One region of the Cellulomonas algicola genome, then DNA from elsewhere that is predicted to be linked to it. Evidence: predicted binding sites of a transcription regulator. Region 1 holds the regulator's gene; the other holds the start of a gene.
The links. The regulator HrcA, encoded in region 1, represses chaperone genes, less so after heat shock. The targets are predictions, from matches to a motif close to TTNGCACTCGNNNNNNNCGAGTGCNAA.
Positions count from the first base shown of each region.

Region 2: groES (co-chaperone GroES) is a predicted target of HrcA. The motif match lies at 3,678-3,704, and genes of this name have one in related genera.

Region 1 is NZ_JAHKSJ010000013.1:64,389-71,794, reverse strand. Features, by position in the region: gene ppdK (pyruvate, phosphate dikinase) at 1-102, shown strand, start outside; gene KOV94_RS10900 (16S rRNA (uracil(1498)-N(3))-methyltransferase) at 109-879, opposite strand; gene dnaJ (molecular chaperone DnaJ) at 881-2,008, opposite strand; gene hrcA (heat-inducible transcriptional repressor HrcA) at 2,076-3,101, opposite strand; gene KOV94_RS10885 (DUF3097 domain-containing protein) at 3,230-4,087, shown strand; gene KOV94_RS10880 (hypothetical protein) at 4,154-5,206, opposite strand; gene KOV94_RS10875 (DUF4870 domain-containing protein) at 5,444-5,824, shown strand; gene KOV94_RS10870 (DUF4870 domain-containing protein) at 5,821-6,339, shown strand; gene hemW (radical SAM family heme chaperone HemW) at 6,445-7,406, opposite strand, start outside.
Region 2 is NZ_JAHKSJ010000003.1:37,911-45,316, reverse strand. Features, by position in the region: gene guaB (IMP dehydrogenase) at 1-448, opposite strand, end outside; gene KOV94_RS03895 (response regulator transcription factor) at 549-1,142, opposite strand; gene KOV94_RS03890 (MerR family transcriptional regulator) at 1,642-2,589, opposite strand; gene KOV94_RS03885 (WhiB family transcriptional regulator) at 2,851-3,147, shown strand; gene groES (co-chaperone GroES) at 3,245-3,541, opposite strand; gene KOV94_RS03875 (class I SAM-dependent methyltransferase) at 3,806-4,993, shown strand; gene KOV94_RS03870 (glutamate--cysteine ligase) at 4,993-6,141, shown strand; gene KOV94_RS03865 (PKD domain-containing protein) at 6,262-7,406, opposite strand, start outside.

The DNA.
Region 1 (7,406 bases):
GCGGGCCTCGACTACGTGTCCTGCTCCCCGTTCCGTGTCCCGGTCGCGCGCCTCGAGGCGGGCCGCGCGGCGGTCGCCGAGACGGTCGCCGACGTGCGCTGACGAGGGCTAGGACCAGCGGCCGAGGCGCTGGGCGAGGAGCGCGAGCGCGACCGGCCCGGCCGTCGACGTGCGCAGGACGTGCGGCCCGAGCCGGACCGTGACCGCGCCCGCGTCCACGAGCCGCGCGAGCTCGTCGTCGCCGATGCCGCCCTCCGGCCCGACGACCACCAGGCACTCGCGCGCCGCCGTCCCCGCGCCCGGCAGCGTCACGTCGGCGATCGGCAGCGCCGCCTCCTCGTGCAGCACGAGCGCGGCGCCGCCGGCCTCGACGCTCGCCCGCACCCGCTGCGCGAGCGCGCGCGAGTCGACGGCCGTCCCGACCTCGGGCACGCGCGCCCGCCGGGACTGCTTCGCGGCCGCCCGGACGGTCCCGAGCCAGCGCGCGCGGCTCTTGGCGGCGCGCTCGCCGCGCCAGACGACGATCGACCGGTCGGCCTGCCACGGCAGCACGCCGTCGGCGCCGACCTCGGTGGCCGCCTCGATCGCCATCTCGTCGCGGTCGCCCTTGGCCAGGGCCTGCACGAGGACGAGCGCGACGTCGGGGGCGGGCTCGACGACGACGTCGTCGACGCGCAGGTGGACCCCCTCGCCGCCGACGGACTCGACCACGCCGACCAGCCGCACCCCGGCGCCGTCGACCACGTCGACCCGCTCCCCCGGCCCGCGCCGCTGCACGACGCCCGCGTGCCGGCCCTCGGAGCCGTCGAGCAGGTACGCGCCGCCCGCGGCCACGCCGACGAGCGTCCCCGGCTCCGCGAGGAAGACGGGTGCGCTCACCTCAGCGGCCCGAGAGCTTGTCGCGCAGCTTCGCGAACACGCCGCTGCTCGCGCTCGCGAGCCGCGACTCCGGGCGCTCCTCGCCGCGGAGCACCGCGAGCCGCCGCAGCAGCTCGACCTGCTCGTCGTCGAGCGCGGTGGGGACCTGCACCTCGACGTGCACGTGCAGGTCGCCGCGGCCCCCCGCGTGCAGGTGGCCGACGCCGAGACCCTTGAGCGTGACGACCTGGGCGGGCTGCGTGCCCGGGCGCAGGTCGACCTCGCGCTCGCCGTCGAGCGTGTCGAGCTGCAGCGTCGTGCCCAGCGCGGCCGCGGTCATCGGCACCTGAAGCGTCGCGTGCAGGTCGTCGCCGCGGCGCACGAACGTGTCGTGCTTGCGCTCGTGCACCTCGAGGTAGACGTCGCCCGCGGGGCCGCCGCCCGGGCCGACCTCGCCCTGTCCCGTGAGCTTGATGCGCGTGCCCGTGTCGACGCCCGCGGGCACGTCGACGCCGAGCGTGCGGCGCGACCGCACCCGGCCCTCGCCCGAGCACTCGGGGCACGGCTCGGGGATGACCGTGCCGAACCCGTGGCACGCGGCGCACGGCTGCGTCGTCATGACCTGGCCGAGGAACGACCGCGCGACGCGCTGCACCGACCCGCGGCCGTGGCAGACCTCGCACGTGCGCGGCGACGTGCCGGGACGGCAGCACGAGCCGCCGCACGTCGGGCACAGCACGGCCGTGTCGACCGGCACCTCCTTGTGCGCTCCGAACGTCACCTCGGTGAGGTCGAGGTCGAGGCGCACGAGCGCGTCCTGGCCGCGACGCGCGCGAGGAATCGGTCCGCGCTGCGCGCCCGCACCCGCGGCCGCGCCGAAGAACGTCTCGAAGATGTCCTGGAAGCCGAAGCCGCCGCCCATGCCGCCGCCGGGCGACGCCGGGTCGGCACCGAGGTCGTACGCGCGGCGCTTCTCGGGGTTGGACAGCACGTCGTACGCGCGGGAGACGTCCTTGAAGCGCTCCTCGGACGCGGAGTCGCTGCCGGCGACGTCGGGGTGGTGCTCGCGCGCGAGCTTCCGGTACGCCTTCTTGATCTGCTCCGGCGACGCGTCGCGCGGGACGCCGAGGATCTCGTAGTAGTCGGTCACGTGAGGGTGCGCTCGCTTCCTGTGCTCAGGCACGCGGTGGGGACGGGCCGGGGACGCCGCAGCGGGCTCATCCGGCGAGGATGCGGGTCAGGTAGCGGGCGACGGCGCGCACGGCGGTCATCGTCCCGGGGTAGTCCATGCGCAACGGGCCGAGCGAGCCGACGCGGGCGACGACCGCACCGCTCTCGTCGCCGTAGCCCGTCGTGACGAAGCTCGTCTCCAGCAGGCCGTCGTGCTGCGTCTCGCGCCCGATCCGCATGCTGACCGCGGCCTGGTCCTCGGCCATCTCGGACAGCAGGCGCAGCAGGACGACCTGCTCCTCGAGCGCCTCGAGCACCGGGCCGATCGAGTGCGCGAAGTCGACGCCGCCGCCGCGGGCGAGGTTCGCGGTGCCGGCCAGCACGACGCGCTCCTCGCTCTCCTGCGCCAGCGTCTCCTCGACCAGCGCGACGACCTGACGCACCAGCGGCGCGTCCTGCGGCGCGAACGCGTCGTGCAGCTCGCGGAACGCGTCGGGGAGCTCCGACAGACGGCGACCGGTCGCGGCCACGTTGAGGCGGGCGCGCAGCTGCGCCACGACGGCCTCGTCGACGTCGTGGTCCTGCTCGAGCGTGCGCTGCTCGACGCGGCCCGTGTCCGTGATGAGGACGACGAGCAGGTGCCGGGCGCCGACGGTGACGAGCTCGACGTGCCGCAGCGCCGAGCGCCGCAGCGACGGGTACTGCACGACCGCGACCTGCCCGGTGAGCTGCGCGATGAGTCGCACCGCGCGGTCGACGACGTCGTCGAGGTCCACCGCGTGGTCGAGGAACTCGCCGATCGCGCGCCGCTCGGCCGCGGACATCGGCTTGACCGTCGTGAGCCGGTCCACGAACAGGCGGTAGCCCTTGTCCGTCGGGACGCGTCCGGCCGACGTGTGCGGCTGCGCGATGTACCCGGCGTCCTCGAGCGCCGCCATGTCGTTGCGGATCGTCGCGGGCGACACGCCCAGCGCGTGCCGCTCGACGAGCGCGCGCGACCCGACCGGCTCACGCGTCGCGACGTAGTCCTCGACGATCGCGCGCAGCACGTCCAGCCGACGGTCCTCGCTCACTCTCGCCTCCCCCGCGTCGGTCCCGGGCCATGCGGCCACGGGTAGCACTCGCCGTGCACGAGTGCCAATCCTACGCCGCGCCCCCGACGTGCCGACGGCGCGTGCACCGGCGCCCTAGAGTGCCGCGCGTGACTCAGGACCGCTACGGCTCGGACGTGCTCGGGGGCTCCGGCTCCTCCCACCACCGCCCGGCCCGCACGTCACGGCCGCAGGCCGCCGACGTCGGCCTCGTGGTCGAGGAGGTGACGACGGGGTGGGTCGGTGCGGTCGTCCGCGTCGAGAAGTCGGGCGGCATGCACGTCGTCGTCCTCGAGGACCGGCGCGGCCGGTCGCGCACGTTCCCGCTGGGACCGGGGTTCTGGGTCGACGGCGAGCCCGTCGCGCTCACCGCCCCGGTCCGCGCGAGCGCACCGGCCGCCCCGACCCGGACCGCCTCCGGGTCGCGCGCGGTGCGCGGCGCGCAGGCCCGCGTCGCGCGCGGCAGCCGCATCTGGGTCGAGGGCAAGCACGACGCCGAGCTCGTCGAGAAGGTGTGGGGCGACGACTTGCGCCTCGAGGGCGTCGTCGTCGAGCTGCTCGACGGCGTCGACCACCTGCCCGACGCGGTGCGCGCGTTCGCGCCCGGCCCCGGACGCCGCCTCGGCGTGCTGGTCGACCACCTGGTGCCCGGGTCCAAGGAGAGCCGGATCGCCGCGGAGGTCACGCGGTCCGCGCCCGCCGGGACCGTGCTCGTCCTCGGGCACCCGTACGTCGACGTGTGGCAGGCCGTCCGCCCGCAGCGCCTCGGGCTCGAGCGCTGGCCGACGATCGAGCGCGGCACCGAGTGGAAGCACGGCATCCTGCGCGAGCTCGGCTGGCCCGTCGCGGACCAGGCCGACGTCGCGCACGCGTGGAAGCGGATCCTCGGGACCGTCCGCACCTACGCCGACCTCGAGCCGAGCCTGCTCGGCCGGGTGGAGGAGCTCATCGACTTCGTCACGGCATGACGGCGCCCCGCCCGGCGCGGTCCCGGGCGAGGCGTCGCACGCTCGTGGCGCGCGGTCATGGCGCGATCAGGGCGCGATCGGCTCGCCGAGCAGGCGGCGGTACAGGTACGACGTCGCGACGAGCACGACGGGGACGGCGACCAGCAGGCCGACGCCGCAGAGGATCGCGCCCGCCCAGATGATCGCGCCGCCCACCAGGTAGAACAGGATCGTCGTCGCGAGGTTCGAGGTGACGAGGCGGATGCTCGACTGCAGCGCGTCGACCGGGCTCAGCTGCTTGTCGATGACGAACCACAGCGTGAACAGCACCAGGAGGTTCGCGGCGACGCTCACCAGCCAGCCGACCACCGGGATCCACACGACGAGCCCCACGACCAGGTTGACCGCGGCGAGCAGCAGCGCCGTCAGGACCACCGGGCCCGAGTTCTCGAACCGGAAGAAGTCGCCGAGCGCGACCGGGCGGCCGTACGTGAGGTTGAGCGACACGCGCACGAACGCGGCCTGGACGAGGTACGCCACCAGCCACGCGACGGTGTAGATGACGACGAAGCCGAACGAGAAGCCCAGCCCCATCCCGTTCGACACACCGTCGCCGTCGGGGTCCGCGAGCGCCGACAGCCCGCCGAACACGAGGGTCACGAGGAAGACGACGACCGCCGCGATCGCCAGCCAGATCAGGGTGGCCGCGACGAAGACGCCGCCGTTCGTCGTGAACTTCTGCCAGCCGTACTGGAGCGACTCGCCGATGGGCGCGGTGGCCGACGGCGCCCCGTAGCCGGCCTGTGCCGGGTAGCCCGCGGGCGGGTAGCCGGTCGACGGCGGCGGGTAGCCGCCCGGCGGGGGCGTCTGGCCGTACCCGGGCCCCCCGGACGGCGGGGGCGGGTAGGAGCCCTGCGCGGCGGGCGGCGGCGGGTAGCTGCCGGGCGCGGGGGCGGGCGGCGGCGGGTAGCCGCCGGGGGCGGGCGGCGGCGGGTAGGCACCGGGCGCCGGGGCGGGCGGCGGCGGGTACGTGCCGCCGGCGGGCGGCGGCGCGTCGGGCTGCGCGGGCGTGGGTTTGTCGAGCGGCACGTCGGGCCGCTGGTCGTCGTCGCGGCGCTCTCCGCCGGGGTTCTCGCTCATGCGTCGCCTCCTGTCGCGGGCCGAGTCGCCCAGTCGGATCGAATCGGCGCGGCGCACGGCGTGTCAAGGAACCACGCGTACCGGACATCTCACCTCCGGGTGAACCTGGGCGCGCGTCCCCCCGGGTCGGTAGGCTCGCGCTGCCTTCCCCGCCCCTGACGTGGGGAGGCACGCGGCCACCAGGCCCGCCCCGTCCCGGCCGGCCCCGCGCCGGTCGGCCCCTGCACGAGGAGCGCGATGTCGTACCAGCAGCAGCCCGCCCACCACCCGTCCGGCGCGGACCAGACCCGCACGTGGGCGACCCTCGCGCACCTGGGCGGGATCCTCGCCTACTTCTTCATCGGGTGGGTCCCGGCGCTCGTCATCTGGCTCGTGCACCGCGAGCGCGGCGGCCAGGCGGCCGAGCAGGCCCGCGTCGCCCTCAACTTCCAGCTCACGCTGCTGGTGGGTCTCGTCGTCGCCAAGATCGTCGAGAACCTGCCCGCCATCGGAGTGATCGGCTGGATCGCGATCATCGGCATCGGCATCATCAGCCTCGTCCTGTCGATCCTCGCAGCCGTAGCCGTCAACAAGGGCGGCTCGTACCGTTACCCCTTCTCGCTGGAGCTCGTGCGATGACCACCCCGCAGCCCGACCCGTGGGCCAAGCAGCCCGACCCGAACGCCACCCCCGGCCAGCCCGCGGGTGACCCCGCCGGCCAGCCGTACGGTGCGCAGCAGCCCTACGGCGCGCAGTACGGCGCCCAGCAGCCCTACACCGGCGCCCCGCAGGGCTCCCCGGCCGGCTACGCGCAGCCCGCGGCGCCCCTGCGGCCGGACGACGAGAAGACGTGGGCGATCGTCGGCCACCTCCTGCCGCTGGTCGGCGTGGGCTTCATCGCCCCGCTGGTCATCTGGCTCGTGTTCCGCGGCCGCGGCCCGTTCCTCGAGCACCACGCGAAGGAGTCGCTGAACTTCCAGCTCACGCTCCTCATCGCGTACGTGGTCGGCGGCATCCTCAGCGTGATCGGCATCGGCGTGCTGCTCATCCTCGCCGTGTGGGTCGTGCAGCTCGTCTTCGGCATCCTGGCCGCCGTCGCCACGAGCCGCTGGGAGTGGTACCGGTACCCGATGACCATCCGCATGGTCAGCTGACACCGCAGCACCTCACGACGAGGGCGTCACCCGGTCCACGGGTGGCGCCCTCGTCGCGTCGGGCGACGGGCGACGACGGCCGTCGCCGCGGCGACGCGTCGCTGGTCAGGCGGCGAGCGTCCGCACCACGGCGTCAGCCAGGAGGCGCCCACGACGCGTCAGGACGATCCGCCCGCCGGGCGTCGACGACCCCGCGGCAGGTCGGGCGAGCGCGGCGCGACCGTCGACGAGGCCGTCGGCGACGAGGCCCGCGACCTCGCGGCGCGCGCCGGCCGGGAGGTCCGCGATCGGCAGGCCCTCGGCCGTGCGGACACCGAGCATGAGGCGCTCGAGAGCCGCCGACTCCCCGTCGACGGTCTCGCGTCCCGCCGCGGGGCTCAGCCCACGGGCCAGCCGGTCGGCGTACGCCCGCGGGTGCTTGACGTTCCACCAGCGCACGCCCCCGACGTGGCTGTGCGCCCCCGGACCGATCCCCCACCAGTCGTCGCCGCGCCAGTACGCGAGGTTGTGCCGGCACGCGTCGGCGGGCGTGCGGGCCCAGTTGCTGACCTCGTACCAGCCGAGCCCCGCCGCGGCGAGCAGGTCGTCCGCGAGCTCGTACTTCGCGGCCTGGTCGTCGGGGTCCGTCGGCGGGAGGTCGCCGCGGCGGACCTGGACGGCCATGCGCGTGCCCTCCTCGACGACGAGCGCGTACGCGGACACGTGGTCGACGCCGGTCGCGAGGGCCGTCTCGACGCTCGCGCGCCAGTCGTCGAGGGACTCGCCGGGCGTGCCGTAGATGAGGTCGAGCGAGACCGCGAGGCCGGCGTCGCGGGCCCAGCGGACGACGTCGGGGATGCGGCGCGGGTCGTGCGTGCGGTCGAGCGTCGCGAGGACGTGCGGCACCGCGGACTGCATGCCGAACGAGACACGCGTGAAGCCGGCCGCCGCGAGCGCGGCCAACGACTCCGGTGTCACGGAGTCGGGGTTGGCCTCGGTCGTCACCTCGACGTCCAACGCGAGGCCCCACGTGTCGCGGACACCGCCCAGCAGACGCGCGAGGTCGTCGACGGGGAGCACGGTGGGCG
Region 2 (7,406 bases), on a different contig from region 1:
GGACGAACCGCAGGTCGCGGTTCGTGATGATGCCGAGGAGGCGGTCCTGCGCGTCGACGACCGGCAGGCCGGAGACGCGGTAGGTGCCGCACAGGCGGTCGAGCTCGGCGAGCGTCGCGTCGGGCGAGACCGTCACGGGGTCGGTCACCATGCCGGACTCGGAGCGCTTGACGCGGTCGACCTGGTGCGCCTGGTCCTCGATCGACAGGTTGCGGTGCAGGATCCCGATGCCGCCCTGCCGGGCCATCGCGATCGCCATGCGCGACTCGGTGACCGTGTCCATCGCCGCCGACAGCAGCGGGACGCGCACCGAGATCTCGCGCGTGAGCCGGGAGGTCGTGTCGACCTCGCTCGGGATCACGTCCGTCTCCCCCGGGAGGAGCAGGACGTCGTCGTACGTGAGCCCGATCCGCGCGAAGGGGTCGGCCTGCGAGGGGGTGCCCGTCATCGCCCCAGGATACGTCCCGCGACGGGCAGCCCCGGCCCCCCGGTCCGCCTCCCGGACGCCGGCCCGACGCCCGCAGGGACGTCGGGACCGCGGCCGGTCGTCAGCGGATGAGCCCCCGGCGCAGACCGATCGCGACCGCCTGCGCACGGTCCTTCGCCCCGAGCTTGCGGAACAGCCGGCGCGCGTGCGTCTTCACCGTGTCCTCGGAGAGGAACAGCTCGGCGCCGATCTGCGCGTTCGACCGGCCGTTGCTCATGCCGACCAGCACCTCGACCTCACGCTTCGTCAGCGGCGCCGGCCCGGGCTCCGACGACGCGGGGGCGCCGTCGTGGCCGTCGACCGTGCCCGCCGCCGGGCGCGTCCCGTCCAGACCCGACCCGCCCATCGGCGTCGGCACCTCGACCGTCGCCCGCGGACCCTGCACCGGCAGCACCGCGCTCGCGAGCACGTGCGCCGCCACCGCCGACAGCTCCGCGCGGCCCACGTCGGGCGCGAGGAAGCCGCGCGCACCGAGCTGCAGCGCCCGGTCCAGCGCGACCGAGTCGTCGGGGTTGGCCAGCAGCACGACCGCCGCCGACGGCGAGACGGCACGCAGCCGTCGGATCGCCTCGGTGGCGCCGGGCGCCGGCAGGTGCGCGTCCAGCAGGACGACCGTCGGCGGGACCCTGCGTGCCAGCGTGATCAGCTCGTCCACCGATGCTGCCGCTCGCACCGGGGTGAGAGCGGGCACACCGATGGAGGTCACCACCAGGCGCTCGCGGATCACCGCTGAGCCGTGACAGACCACGACTCCCGCCATCGTTCCTCCTGTTTGCCCAAGACCGTCTCGTACGCCCGTCTGCTCCGACGGGCGGCGCGGCCCCTGCCGACCTGTCCGTCATCCGAACGGTTGATTCAGCACGGATATCGGTCGGCGCGCACGCAGACGTTAGCCCGCCGGGGCACTCCTGCGCCTCCCCCTGCCCTGGTTCCTCCCGCCGCGGGGGCTCCTGGCGGGGAATGTCCACTGGGCCGGACGGGGGACACCCGGCGGGTCGACGGGCCCTCGCCCGGCCGGGTGAGGGCCGCTGTGCCCCTCCAGGCCGCCCTGGGGCCCTGCCGCGATGCACCGGGCCCGCGGTGCCGAGACCACGACGGTGCCGCGGTGCCGAGACCACGACGGTGCCGCGGCGCCGAGGACGGCGCACGTGCCGTCAGGGGCGGTCGGCGGGTGCGGCGACCGCGAGCACCTCGTGCAGCAGGCCCGTGAAGGTGCGCGCGCGGTGCACGTGCCGCTCGACGGGCACGAGGCGCTGCGCACCGTCGGGCAGCATGACGAACTGCGGCAGGTCGGGGCGGTCCTGCGCGAGCCGGACCACGACCTCGAGCTCGGGCTCGGTGCGGCGCCCGACGGTGACCACGGCGCGCGCACGCGTCATCGCCACGAGCTCCGACGCGTGGTGCGGGGTCACGGGACCGCCGACGAGCCGGCCGTCGACCCCGCTCTCGACGAGCGCGCCGGCCAGCGCGTGCGCGACGAGCGGCCGCTCCTCCCCGGGCGGCACGAGGACCAGGACGACCGGGCTGCCCGCGGCGGGCGGGTCGACGGTCGCGTCGCGCAGCGCGGCGGACGCGGCGGCGCGGACGGTGAGCGCGGCGTCGACCCCGGGCCGGTCGACGACGGTCCGGCGGGCGAGCTGCGTGAGGGCCGGCTCGACGAGGTCGGTCCACCACCGCGCGACGGCTCCGGGCGTGCCGGGGGCGAGGGCGAGCAGCCGGGCGCAGCGGTCGGCGTCGTCCGCGAGCGCCGCGTCGACGACTGCGGTGGGGCTCGCGTCGGGGTGCGGGGCGACGGGCCGTGCGCGGTGGCCGTGCTCGGCGGACACGTCGGTCGCGAGCGCGAGGCGTGCGGCCTCGCCGGGGGCGACGCCCTCGAGCGTGAGGCGTCGCATGACGAGCAGCCGCTCGACGTCGGTCCCGCTGTAGCGCCGGTGCGCACCCGCGGAGTGCTCCGACGGTCCGAGCCCGTAGCGCCGGTCCCACGTGCGCAGCGTCGCCGGCGCGACGCCGAGCCGGCGCGCGACGGCCGCGACGGCGAGCGCGGGCGCTCCCGCGTCGGGCGCCGTGGCCGTGGGCGTCGACACGTCCTCGTCGGCGGGCATGACGCGATTGTGCCAGTGCTGCTGGGGTCGCCGTGCGGTGACGGCGACGACGCGCGGGCCGGACCGCGCCAGCCGACCTGGGCGTCCGCTCAGAAGCGCGTCATCACACGATCGTGCGAAGCAGTCTTGAACAACTTCTGGCGCGGTTGTAGCGTTCAGCCCACAGCACCACCCGCACCACCGTGCGGGGTGCCTGACAACCGAGCTACCGAGCGCGCTGGAGCCCACGGCCCGCCGACTCGGAATGACTGAGGAGGACGCATGGCGGAGATCTCGCGGTTGCCCGGACCGGTGATGGACCTGTGGGAGTGGCAGTTCGAAGGCGCCTGCCGCGACGCCGACCAGGACCTCTTCTTCCACCCCGAGGGCGAGCGTGGGTCGGCGCGCCGGCGCCGCGCGGAGGCCGCCAAGGCCATCTGCGCGACGTGCCCGGTGCTCAAGGAGTGCCGTGAGCAGTCGCTCGCGGTGCGCGAGCCCTACGGCGTGTGGGGCGGCCTCTCGGAGGACGAGCGGGCCGCGATCCTGGCGCAGCGCAGCGGTCGTCGCGCGGTCGTCTGACCCGCAGACCCACGAGACGACGAAGGCCCCCGACCAGCAGGTCGGGGGCCTTCGTGGTGCCCGGCGCCGTCAGCGACGGACGCCGGGCACCGTCAGATCACTTGACGACGACCGCGAGGATGTCGCGGGCCGAGAGGATGAGGTACTCCTCGCCGGCGTACTTGACCTCGGTGCCGCCGTACTTCGAGTAGATCACCTTGTCGCCGACGGCCACGTCGAGCGGGATCCGGTTGCCGTTGTCGTCGACACGGCCCGGACCCACGGCCAGGACCTCGCCCTCCTGGGGCTTCTCCTTGGCGCTGTCCGGGATGACGAGACCCGAGGCCGTCGTCGTCTCCGCGTCGAGCGTCTTGACGACGATCCGGTCCTCGAGGGGCTTGATGGAGACCGACACAGCGGACCTCCCCTTCGCATGTGAGTCGTGTTCGAGCTGTCCGAGCGCACCGACTCACGTCGTCGCGGGTGCCGTGACCAGGTGCGCAGCTGGCACACCCACAGGGAGAGTGCCAGCTCCTCACTCTAGGAACGCGTTAGCACTCGGTCAAGGCGAGTGCCAACGACCGGGCGTGGCGCGGGTGTCGCGCGGGCGCGCGCTTCACGAGCCACCGGGTGGCCCCGCCCGTCGTGCGGCCCGTCGGGCCGTGCAAGGATCGCCCGCATGGACGCCGCCGGCCTCAGCGCGCTGCTCAGCCCCCAGGGATGGGCCCTGCTCTCGGCGCTCCCGCCGTACGACGAGCAGCGGACCATGGCGCTGTCCGCGCGCCTGCACGCCGAGGGGCTCGACCCCGCCCTCGTCGCCGCCGCGCTCACGCAGTCCCGGCTGCGCGCGCGGGCCCGCGCGAAGCTCGGCGACTTCGCCAACGGCATGCTCTTCACCGCCGCGGGTCTTGAGCAGGCCACGCGGCTCACGGTCGCGGCGCACCACGCCCGGCGCTACCGCGACGCCGGCAGCACGCGGGTCGCCGACCTCACGTGCGGGATCGGCGCCGACGCGATGGCGTTCGCCGGCATGGGGCTCGCCGTGCTCGCGACCGACGTCGACGAGGCCACCGCCGCGATCGCCACCGTCAACCTGCGGCACTTCCCCGACACCGAGGTGCGGCACGCCGACGGGCTCACGCTCGACCTCGTCGCCGAGGGCGTCGACGGCGTGTACGCCGACCCCGCGCGGCGCACGTCGTCGGGCAGCCGCGTGTTCGACCCCGCCGCGTACGCGCCGCCGCTCGACGCCGTCCTCGCGCTGCGCGACCGCGTCCCCGCGCTCGGGCTCAAGCTCGGCCCGGGGGTCCCGCACTCGGCGCTCCCGCCCGACGCGCACGCGCAGTGGGTGTCCGTCGACGGCGACGTCGTCGAGGTCGGGCTCTGGTTCGGCCCCCTCGCACCCGAGGGCCCGGGGCGGTCGGCGCTCGTGCTGGCGGGGACGACGGCGCACACCCTGGCGACCGGTCCCGACGGCCCCGCGCACGCCTCCGCCGGACCCGTGGGCGCGTACCTCTACGAGCCCGACGGCGCCGTCATCCGCGCCGGGCTGGTCGGGGACGTCGCCCACCGGGTGCGCGGGACGCTCGTCGACCCCACGATCGCCTACGTGACGTCCGACGAGCTGCACGACGAACCCGTCGCCACCGCGTACCGCGTGCTCGACACCCTGCCGTTCGGCCTCAAGCGGCTGCGCACGTACCTGCGCGAGCGCGGCGTGGGGCGGCTGACCATCAAGAAGCGCGGCACGGCCGTCGTGCCCGAGCAGCTGCGCAAGCAGCTCGACCTGCGCGGCGACGCCGAGGCCACCGTCGTCCTGACCCGGGTCGCCGGGCACCAGCAGGTGCTCGTCGTGGAGCGCGTCTGATGGCCGCGCCCGTCACGCTGCCGTTCGCGCGGTCCGCGCGGTCGAGCGTCGGGCTCGAGTGGGAGGTCGCGCTCGTCGACGCCGACTCGGGCGACCTGCGGCAGGCCGCCCAGGCCATCTTCGACACCGTGCGGCCGACCGACGGCTCGGAGCACCCGCACATCAAGCAGGAGCTGCTGCTCAACACCGTCGAGGTCGCGTCCGGCGTGTGCCGGACCGTCGGCGAGGCCGGTGCCGACCTGCGCCGCGCGCTCGACGAGGTCGCCGCGGCCGCCGAACCGCTGCGCATCCAGCTCATGGGCGGCGGCACGCACCCGTTCGCGAACTGGGCGCAGCAGAAGGTCACCGACAAGCAGCGGTACGCGACGCTCATCGACCGCACGCAGTGGTGGGGCCGGCAGATGCTCATCTACGGCGTGCACGTGCACGTCGGGATCGAGGACCGCGACAAGGTGCTGCCGCTGTCCCGCGCGATGCTCACGGTGTTCCCGCACCTGCAGTCGCTGTCCGCGTCGTCACCGTTCTGGGGCGGCAAGGACACCGGGTACGCGTCCAACCGCGCACTGCTGTTCCAGCAGCTGCCGACCGCCGGGCTGCCGTTCGGCTTCGAGCGGTGGGAGCAGCTCGAGCAGTACGTCGGCGACATGATGCACACGGGCGTCATCGACCAGTTCGACGAGGTCCGGTGGGACGTCCGGCCGTCGCCGCGGTTCGGGACGCTCGAGATGCGCGTGGCCGACGGTGCGACCAACCTGCTCGAGGTCACCGCGATCTCGGCCCTCACGCACTGCTTCGTCGAGCACTTCTCGTCGATGCTCGACCGCGGCGAGGCGCTCCCCGCGCTGCCGCCGTGGTTCGCGCAGGAGAACAAGTGGCGGTCCGCCCGCTACGGCATGGACGCGATCATCATCACGAACGCCGCGGGCGACGAGGAGCTCGTCACCGACGCCGTGGGCCGCTGGCTCGTCGAGCTCGCGCCCGTCGCGGAGCGGCTCGGGTGCAGCGAGGAGCTCGAGCACGTGCGCGTCATCCTGCGCCGTGGCGCGTCGTACCAGCGGCAGCGGGCCGTCGCGCGCCGGAACGCGGGCGAGCTCGACGCGGTCGTCCGCTCGCTCGTCGCCGAGCTCGAGGCTGGCCGCCCCCTGTAGCCCGGGTCGCGACCCGGGCCCGAGGACCGGGTCGCGGGTCCGTGCGGTACCCGGCCCCGGGTCGCGGTCCTCTGACGCCCGGCCAGGCGTCGGGCGCCGTCACCGTGACGCAGGCGGACGTCAGGGCAGGCGGGTCGCGACGAGGTCGTCCCAGCGGACCGTCGTCGGGCCGTTCGTCGTCGACGAGCTGAGGTACGCCATCAGGCGCACGCCCCCGGCCGTCTGGAGCCCCGCCGTCGCGTCGGTCGTCGTGTACTGCCACGTCGTCGGCTCGGGTGTGCCGTCGAGCCAGGCCCGCGTGCGCACCGTCGTCGGCGCGGTGCCCTGGACCTGCACGCGCACGTGCAGGCGAGCACCCGGCGTGAGCACCACACCCGGCAGCGTGTTGCCCGTGAGGACCGTGCCGGACCGCTCGGTGTGCAGCTGCACCGCGCCGGTCGCGAGCACCTTCACCCGGGCGCCGTAGTCCGCGGACCCGACCACCCGCCCGGAGACCGTCGCGTAGAGTGGCCCGTCCGGGACGGTGTCGAGCGCGACGGTCGCGTGCACGTCCGTCGCGGTCGCCGCGACCGCCGCGGAGCCCAGCGTCGCGGTCAGCGTGGCACCCGCGGGGACCTGCGTCACGCCCGTCCCGGCGCCGACGGAGAACCGCGCCGACCCGCCCGCGACCGTCCACGCGCCGCCCGTGTCGGCGCTCCCCCAGCCACCGGTCACGGTGCGCGCGAACGCGTCGGCCGCGAGCGTCGTCGACGGCGGCGGCGGCGCGCTGACGGTGACCGCGCGCGTCGTCGACGCGGTCGCGCCGTCGTCGTCCGTCACCGTCAGCGTGACGGTGTACGTGCCCGCCGCGGCGTACGTGCGCGACGCGGTCGTGCCGGTCGCCGTGCCACCGTCGCCGAACGACCAGGTGCGGGACACGATCGTGCCGTCGGCGTCGGTCGACCCGGCCGAGTCGACGGACGCGGTGGGGCCGGCGGTCATCGCCGTGAACGACGCCGTGGGCGGCTGGTTCGGCGGTGGGGGCGGCGGCGCCGCGCCGATCGGCATGACGAGGAGGTCGTCCCACCGGGCCGTGAGCGCGCCGCCGGTCGTCGTGGAGCTCACGTACGTCATGAGCCGGACGCCCCCGGCGCCCTGCAGCGCGGCGGTCGCGTCGGTCGCGGTGAACTGCCACGCCGTCGGCTCCGCCTGCCCGTCCTCCCACGCACGCACCCGCACGACCGTCGGCGACGTGCCCTCGACCTGCGTGCGGACCCGCAGCCGCT